2 linked regions of the Azoarcus sp. KH32C genome follow. The protein of the gene in region 1 interacts with the protein of each later gene in a pairwise test. Links are inferred from orthologs where the notes say so. Each region holds a gene or a part of one and is shown in the gene's direction. Other genes may lie near its edges.

Region 1 (3,816 bases):
CACGACGCGGGTGATCATGGACGCCCCCCCCTCGCACGAGGACTGCCGCCCCTGGCTGAAGGTCGCGGACCTCTTCCGCGGCGCCGGCGCCCACGTCCCGGACGTCCTCGCGCAGGACCTCGAACAAGGCTTCCTGATGCTGTCCGACCTCGGCAGCACGACCTACCTCGCGGCGCTGACGCCGGACAACGCCCACGCGCTCTACGCCGATGCGCTCGGCTCCCTGATCGCGATCCAGAAGGCGAGCCGCCCCGGCGCACTGCCCGAATACTCGCGCGAACTGCTGCTGCGCGAGCTTATGCTCTTCCCCGACTGGTACATCGCCCGCCACAAGGGCGTCACGCTCGACGAGCGCCAGCACGCGACGCTGATGACGACCTTCGACAAGATCCTCGCCGCGAACCTCGCCGAGCCCCAGGTCTTTGTGCACCGCGACTACCACTCGCGCAACCTGATGTACCTCGCCGAAGGCGCCAACCCCGGCATCATCGACTTCCAGGACGCTGTCTACGGCCCCCTCAGCTACGACCTCGCCTCGCTCTTCAAGGACGCCTACATCCATTGGGAAGAAGACTTCACCCTCGACATGCTCGCCCGCTACTGGGAGGCGGCACGCAAGCTCGGCCTGCCGGTGCGCGCCGACTTCTCCGACTTCCATCGCGACTACGAATGGATGGGCGTGCAGCGCCACATCAAGGTGCTCGGCATTTTCGCCCGCCTCTACCACCGCGACGGCAAGGACGGGTATCTGCGCGACATGCCGCTGGTGATGGACTACCTGCGCCGCGCCTGCAAGCGCTACCGCGACCTTGGGCCGCTGCTGAAACTGCTCGACCACCTCGACCCCGAACCGGTCGAAGTCGGTTACACCTTCTGAGCGCCCCCCAATGCACGCAATGATCCTCGCAGCGGGGCGCGGCGAACGCATGCGCCCGCTAACCGACGCCTGCCCCAAGCCGCTGCTCGAAGCCGGCGGCAAACCGCTCATCGTCTGGCATCTCGAACGCCTGCGCGAAGCCGGTTTCAGCGACATCGTCATCAACCACGCCCATCTCGGCGCGATGATCGAAGCGGCCCTCGGCGACGGCAGCCGCTTCGGCCTGCGCCTCCGCTATTCGGCCGAAGCCGAGGCGCTCGAAACTGCCGGCGGCATCCGCAAGGCGCTGCCGCTGCTGGGCGACGAGCCCTTCCTCGTCATCAACGGCGACATCTTCTGCGACGCCGATCCGGCTGCGCTGCGCGACTGGGGGGCCGGCGTCGCCGCGGACGGCGATCTCGCCCGCCTGCTGCTGATCCCGAATCCCGCGCACCACCCGGAAGGCGACTTCCGTCTCACCGAGGGACGCGTGTATCGCAACGGCGGCCCGCTGCTGACCTTTTCCGGCATCGGCGTCTATCACCCCAGCCTCTTCGCCGGCATCGAGCCGGGCCACCGCGCGCCCCTCGCCCCGCTGCTGCGCAACGCGATGGACGCCGGCCGCGTCGGCGGCGCCCTGCATGAGGGCTACTGGCTCGACGTCGGCACGCCAGCGCGGCTCGCCGAGCTCGACGCACGGCTCAAAGGCTGATGCGCCCTGACACCTGAACGCCACCGGCACGGGCCGGTCGAACCCGACAGTTCATGCATGCAATAATGATCCGATGAATACGCCCCTGGACCTCTCCATGCTCGACATCGCGCCCTTCCGCGAACGCCGCGAACGCCTGCTCGCGCACATCGCGGCCCAGGGAGGCGGCGTTGCCGTCGTGCCGACCGCGGTCGAGCGCGCGCGCAACCGCGACACCTCCTTCCCCTTCCGCTATGACAGCTACTTCCACTACCTGACCGGCTTCGGCGAACCCGAAGCGGTCGTGGTGCTGATCGCCGGCGACACGCCGAAGTCGATCCTCTTCTGCCGCGAGAAGAACGAGGAGCGCGAGATCTGGGACGGCTACCGCCATGGCCCGGACGGTGCACGCGAGCGCTTCGGTTTCGACGAGGCCTACACGATCGGCGACCTCGACCTGCGCCTGCCCGAACTGCTCGCGAACCAGCCCGTCCTGTGGTGCAGCCTCGGCTACGAGAACGACTGGGACGCCCGCGTGATGCGCGCGCTGAATGCCGTGCGCGCCAACGCCCGTGCCGGCACCGTGCCGCCGCACTCGATCCGCGACGTGCGCGCCGAACTCGACGAGATGCGGCTGATCAAGGATGCAAGCGAACTCGCGGTCATGCGCCGCGCCGGCGAAATCTCCGGCGACGCCCACCGCCGCGCGATGGCGGCGACCCGCCCGGGCCAGTATGAATACGAGATCGAAGCAGAACTGATCCACCACTTCCGCCGGGCCGGCAGCCAGTCGCCCGCCTACCCCTCGATCGTCGCCAGCGGCCCCAACGCCTGCGTGCTGCACTACGTCGAAAACGACCGCCTGATGGCCGATGGCGACCTGCTGCTGATCGACGCCGGCTGCGAACTCGACGGCTACGCCTCGGACATCACCCGCACCTTCCCCGTCAATGGCCGCTTCGCCGGCCCGCAACGCGACATCTACGAACTCGTGCTCGCCGCCCAGACCGCGGCGAAAGCCGAGATCCACCCCGGCTCGCACTGGAACACACCGCACGACGCCGCAGTGAAGGTCCTCGCCCAGGGCATGCTCGACCTCGGCCTCTTGATGGGCACCCTCGACGCCGTGATCGAACAAGGCGACTTCCGCCGCTTCTACATGCACCGCACCGGCCACTGGCTCGGGCGCGACGTCCACGACGCCGGCGAATACAAGCGCGACGGCGACTGGCGCGTCCTCGAACCGGGCATGGTCCTCACCGTCGAGCCCGGCTGCTACATCCGCCCCGCCCCCGACGTACCGGAAGCGTTCTGGAACATCGGCGTACGCATCGAGGACGACGCGGTCGTCACCACGGACGGTTGCGAATACATCACCGAGCGCGCCCCGCGAACGGTCGCGGACATCGAAGAAGCGATGCGCGAAGGGCTCGACGGTGCATGACCTGCTGATCGTAGGCGCCGGGCCGGTCGGCCTTTCGCTGGCGCTCGCGCTGCGCGGCAGCGGCCTGCGTGTCGCGCTTGCCGACACCCGCCCCCGCGCCGCCGTCACGCAAGACCCGCGCGTGCTCGCGCTCGCCCACGGCACCCGCCTCACGCTCGAACGCCTCGGCGTCTGGCCGCAGTTGCCGGCGACACCGATCCGGCACATCCACATCTCGCAGCAGGGCGGGTTCGGCCGCACGCATCTGGACGCGGACGACTACGGCGTGCCCGCGCTCGGCTACGTACTCGCTGCCGGCGCTCTCGCGGCGGCGCTGCGCGAAGCAGTCGACGCCGCCGGCATTCCGGTGATGGACGAGACCGAAGTCACTGCATTCGAGCCGGGCGCCGAACACGTCGAGATCCGCCTCGCCGGCTCGGGCACCGCGCTGCACGGGACCGATTGCAGCGCGCGCCTCGTCGCCTGCGCCGAGGGCGGACTTCAGCCCGACGCCAAAGGGGTCGTGACCCGGGATTACGACCAGCACGCCCTGATCGGCCGCGTTGCCGTCCGGGGCGAGCACGGCCACGTCGCCTTTGAACGCTTCACCTCCGAAGGCCCGATCGCACTGCTGCCTCACGGCAAGGACTACGCGCTCGTGCACGTCGTCCCGCCGGCACGCGCGACCGAACTGCTCGCGCTCGACGACGACGCCTATCTCGCCCGGCTGCAGTCGGCCTTCGGCACCCGCGTCCAACTCACCGCGATCAACGACCGCCAGCGCTTCCCGCTGGGCCTGCGCTACCGCCGCGATCCCGTCGGACAGCGCACCGCGTGGCTCGGCAA
Region 2 (3,699 bases), 2.0 Mb from region 1 along the record:
CGGTCCGCGGAACGTCGTCCGGCGCGGCGCAATCGTTTCGGCGATCGCGCTGACGCTCGCGGCGATGCTGGGTTCCGTACCCGTTGCGATGCTCGCCTTCGGCGCGGTCGGGCTGGGGCTCGCGGCGGCGGCGCCCGTCGTGTTCTCGGCGGTCGGCCGCATCGGCGGCGAAGCGCTTGCGTTCGTCTCCGGGATCGGTGCGCTGGGCGGCCTGCTCGGGCCGTTGCTGCTCGGACGCGTCGCGAGCTTCGTGTCCCTGAACGGGGTACTCGTGACGCTGGCCGCGGTCAGCGTGCTGATCGCGTGGCAGGCCCGGGTGCTCGGCGCGCAGGCGGAACGGCCGATGCCGCTATCGACGGTGCGGCCCTGACGGGTCACAGGTCGGGCGGAGCGGACGGCGTGGCCGGGGGCTTACGGTCGTGCGACTTGCTCGGGTCGAGGCGGTCGGCGATCCCCCTGAGCATCCCGGACGCGAGCGCGGCAAGCAGACCGGCTTCGTTGCGCACGGTCCGGGCGCCCGTCTGTACCTGATCTCGGGTCAGGGCGGCCAGGGCGCGCGTCAGCTCGGCACTGGCAGCCGCTACCCGGCTGCCGATCTGCGTGCCGCTGTGGCGCGCGTGTTCGGCGAGCTCGTGCAGCGTCGTCCGCGCGAGTCCGTTGGCGGCACGTCCGGCGTCGGCGAGCGTGTTCAGGAAGTTGGACTCCATCGCACCGATCTGATCGAGCGTGCCCCGCAGTTCCTGCTTCGAAAACTCGCTGCCGCGGCCGATCGCTTCCTGCATCGCGAGCACGGTCGCCTGCGCAGCCGCTGCGAGCGCCTCGTCGAGCCCACGCACGGCCTGCCGCATTGCTTCCGTCCGTTCGCGGTCGGGGCGCTCGATCCCTTGTTGCGCGCCTCTCAGCACCGCGCTCGTGACCTCCTTCAGCGCCGCCGAATCGAGCCTGCCCTCGGATAGCGCCTTCAAGGTGATCGTGCGCACGCGGTCCGCAACGGAGGCCGTGTCGGCATCGACGGCCGCATGCACATCGCGTTCGATCCCTTCGGTAGACTGGCTCATGATTGCTCCCCCAAGGTTGGCAGTCTCATTCAGTATGGCCTCGCTCGCGGCCGATGGCGATGGAATCTTCCGGCGGAGATCGAACAATTCGTATCGAGGGGACACCAATGCATGTGGCGTGCCTTACCATGGGCCATTCGACCCGAATGTGAAACAGCCCATGTCCGATCCCGTCTTTTCCGGTCTCGAGCCCGCCACGGTGTGGGCCCACTTCGCCACCTTGTGCAGCATCCCGCGCCAGTCGAAGGCGGAGGGCGCCTTGCGCGATCGCATCCGGCAGTGGGCGGACGCCAAGGGCCTCGCAACGACGGTGGACGCGGCCGGCAACCTGCTGATCCGCAAGCCGCCCGCGCCAGGCTGCGAAGGCGCACCCGGTGTCGTGTTGCAGGGGCATCTCGACATGGTGTGCCAGAAGAATCCGGAGTCGCCGCACGATTTTTCGCGCGATCCGATCCGGCCCCTGCGCCAGGACGACTGGCTGGCCGCCGACGGCACGACGCTCGGGGCGGACAACGGCATCGGCGTTGCGCTGATCCTGTCTGTGCTCGAAGACGGGTCGTTGCTGCACGGGCCGATCGAAGCGCTGCTGACGGTGGACGAGGAAGCCGGCATGGGCGGCGCGCAAGGGCTGGAGGCGGGCGTCCTGCAGGGGCGCCTGATGCTCAATCTGGACACCGAAGAGTGGGGCGAGTTCTATATCGGCTGCGCGGGCGGCCTCGACGTCAACGTACACTGCGACGGCGCCGAAGAGCATTTTCCGACTGATTTCGAACCCTGGCGCATCGAACTTCATGGCCTGCGCGGCGGCCATTCGGGTGTGGATATCCACGAGGAGCGCGGCAACGCGATCAAGCTGCTGGTCCGAGTGCTGCGCGATCTCGAACGGCTGATGCCGCTGCGCCTCGCCGGTCTCGCAGGCGGCTCTGCGCGTAACGCGCTGCCGCGGGACGCCGTCGCCCGGGTGGCGGTCCCGCTTGGACGTGGGGCCGAGATCGCCGCGACCCTCGCGTCGTGGGAAGAACGCTTGCGCACGGAACTGAAGGGTGTGGACGAAGGCGTCAGCCTGCGGCTCGTGCAGGACGATCCCGGACCGGTGATGTCCGCGGAGGATCAGGCCGTGTGGCTCGCGTCCCTGCACGCCGCGCCGCACGGCGTGCACCGCCGCAGCCTGAGCGTTCCCGGCGTCGTAGAGACCTCCAACAACCTCGGCGTTGTGTCGCTGACGCCGACGGAGGGCTCGTGCAATTTCATGGTTCGCTCCCTGCTCGACGACGCGGCGCTCGCGCTCGCCGACGAGATCGTGAGCCTCTTCAGCCTGTCGGGAACCCGCGCAGAGCCGTCGGGCCACTATCCCGGTTGGGCACCGCAGGCCGATTCTCCGCTGTTGGCGCTGTGCCGCTCGGTCTATCAGCGCGAGTTCGGCGCCGAGTCGCACGTACAGGTCATCCACGCGGGGCTTGAATGCGGACTGATCGTCGCAAAATACCCGGACATGCAGATCGTGTCCTTCGGCCCGACGATCCGCGGCGCCCATGCGCCCGGTGAGCGCGTCGAGATCGCGTCGGTCGGGCGCGTCTGGCACCTGCTGACGGCCATCCTCGCCGCGACGGCCGCCGGCGGGGCGGCGCCGCAATGAATCCCGAGCATCTCGAAGCCCTCCTCACGACCGAGATGCCCTACGGCAAGTACAAGGGCCGCCTGATCGCGGACCTGCCGGGACACTACCTCAACTGGTTCGCGCGCGAAGGGTTTCCGTCGGGAAAGCTCGGCCGGCTCCTCGCACTGATGCACGAACTCGATCACAATGGCTTGACCGGCCTGCTGGCACCGCTGCGCAAGGGAATAAATCCGCAAATATAGGCATGTTGCCGACGAGCGTACGGTCGGGGTGCTATGTTGAAAGTGGTAGGCCTGCCTGGAGCAAGCGCACATGAACCTGACCGCCGTCCGGATCGACAAACCCGAGTCGATCAACTTCATTCTCGGCCAGACGCACTTCATCAAGTCAGCCGAAGACCTCCATGAAACGTTATTTACTTCAGTACCAGGCATACGCTTCGGTCTCGCCTTCTGCGAGGCTTCCGGGGACCGCCTGATACGGTGGTCGGGTACGGACCCGGACATGATTGCCCTGGCGCAGCGCAACGCGCAGGCGATCGGGGCCGGACACAGCTTCATCGTCTTCCTCGGGGAAGGCTACTACCCCGTGAATGTGCTGAATTCGATCAAGCAGGTGCCTGAGGTGTGCGGGATCTTTTGCGCGACGGCCAATCCGGTCGACGTGCTGATTGCGGAGACGGATCTCGGGCGCGGAATCGTCGGTGTCATCGACGGCTCGCCGCCGCTCGGGATCGAGGACGATGCGAAGATCGATTCGCGGAAGCAGCTTTTGCGGCATATCGGTTACAAGCTCTGAGGGGTGCCGAAGCCGCGATTTTTCGGGGCAGGCCATGAACGCAAGGGTTCGGGGCAAGGGAAGCAAGGCTGCGACGCTGGTCGCCGAGCAGCAATCGGCGCGCCAGGCCTTCTTGGCACTTCGGGCAATTCACCTCGCGTTGCGGCTGGCGACGAAGGAGGGCGATCTCGTCGCCAAGGTCTGCAAGGCCTTGGTTGAGACGGCCGGCTATCGCTTCGCGGCGAT

The links. The genes of interacting proteins can lie anywhere in the genome.
Region 2: the proteins of AZKH_RS04560 (region 1) and AZKH_RS13200 interact in binary tests that used the Escherichia coli proteins (3 or more experiments, as listed by UniProt). The link is inferred for Azoarcus sp. KH32C from one-to-one orthologs.

What each region holds. Positions count from the first base shown.
Region 1 is NC_020516.1:1,008,722-1,012,537, reverse strand. The notes cover bases 854-3,816. They hold AZKH_RS04560 (aminopeptidase P N-terminal domain-containing protein), read left to right. Parts: upstream 854-1,641; coding sequence 1,642-2,991; downstream 2,992-3,816. Other genes in these bases: AZKH_RS04555 (FAD-dependent monooxygenase), read left to right, coding at 2,984-3,816; murU (N-acetylmuramate alpha-1-phosphate uridylyltransferase MurU), read left to right, coding at 897-1,568; AZKH_RS04570 (aminoglycoside phosphotransferase family protein), read left to right, coding at 854-877. In the rest of the region: more of AZKH_RS04570, read left to right, coding at 1-853.
Region 2 is NC_020516.1:3,016,922-3,020,620, reverse strand. What follows is about bases 611-3,456. They hold AZKH_RS13200 (aminoacyl-histidine dipeptidase), read left to right. Parts: upstream 611-1,218; coding sequence 1,219-2,694; downstream 2,695-3,456. Other genes in these bases: AZKH_RS13190 (adenosine-specific kinase), read left to right, coding at 2,989-3,456; AZKH_RS13195 (DUF3820 family protein), read left to right, coding at 2,691-2,918; AZKH_RS13205 (DUF6781 family protein), read right to left, coding at 611-1,058. Also shown: AZKH_RS13210 (MFS transporter), read left to right, coding at 1-370; more of AZKH_RS13205, read right to left, coding at 375-610; more of AZKH_RS13190, read left to right, coding at 3,457-3,474; AZKH_RS13185 (EAL domain-containing protein), read left to right, coding at 3,509-3,699. UniProt on the Escherichia coli protein: Dipeptidase with broad substrate specificity. Requires dipeptide substrates with an unblocked N-terminus and the amino group in the alpha or beta position.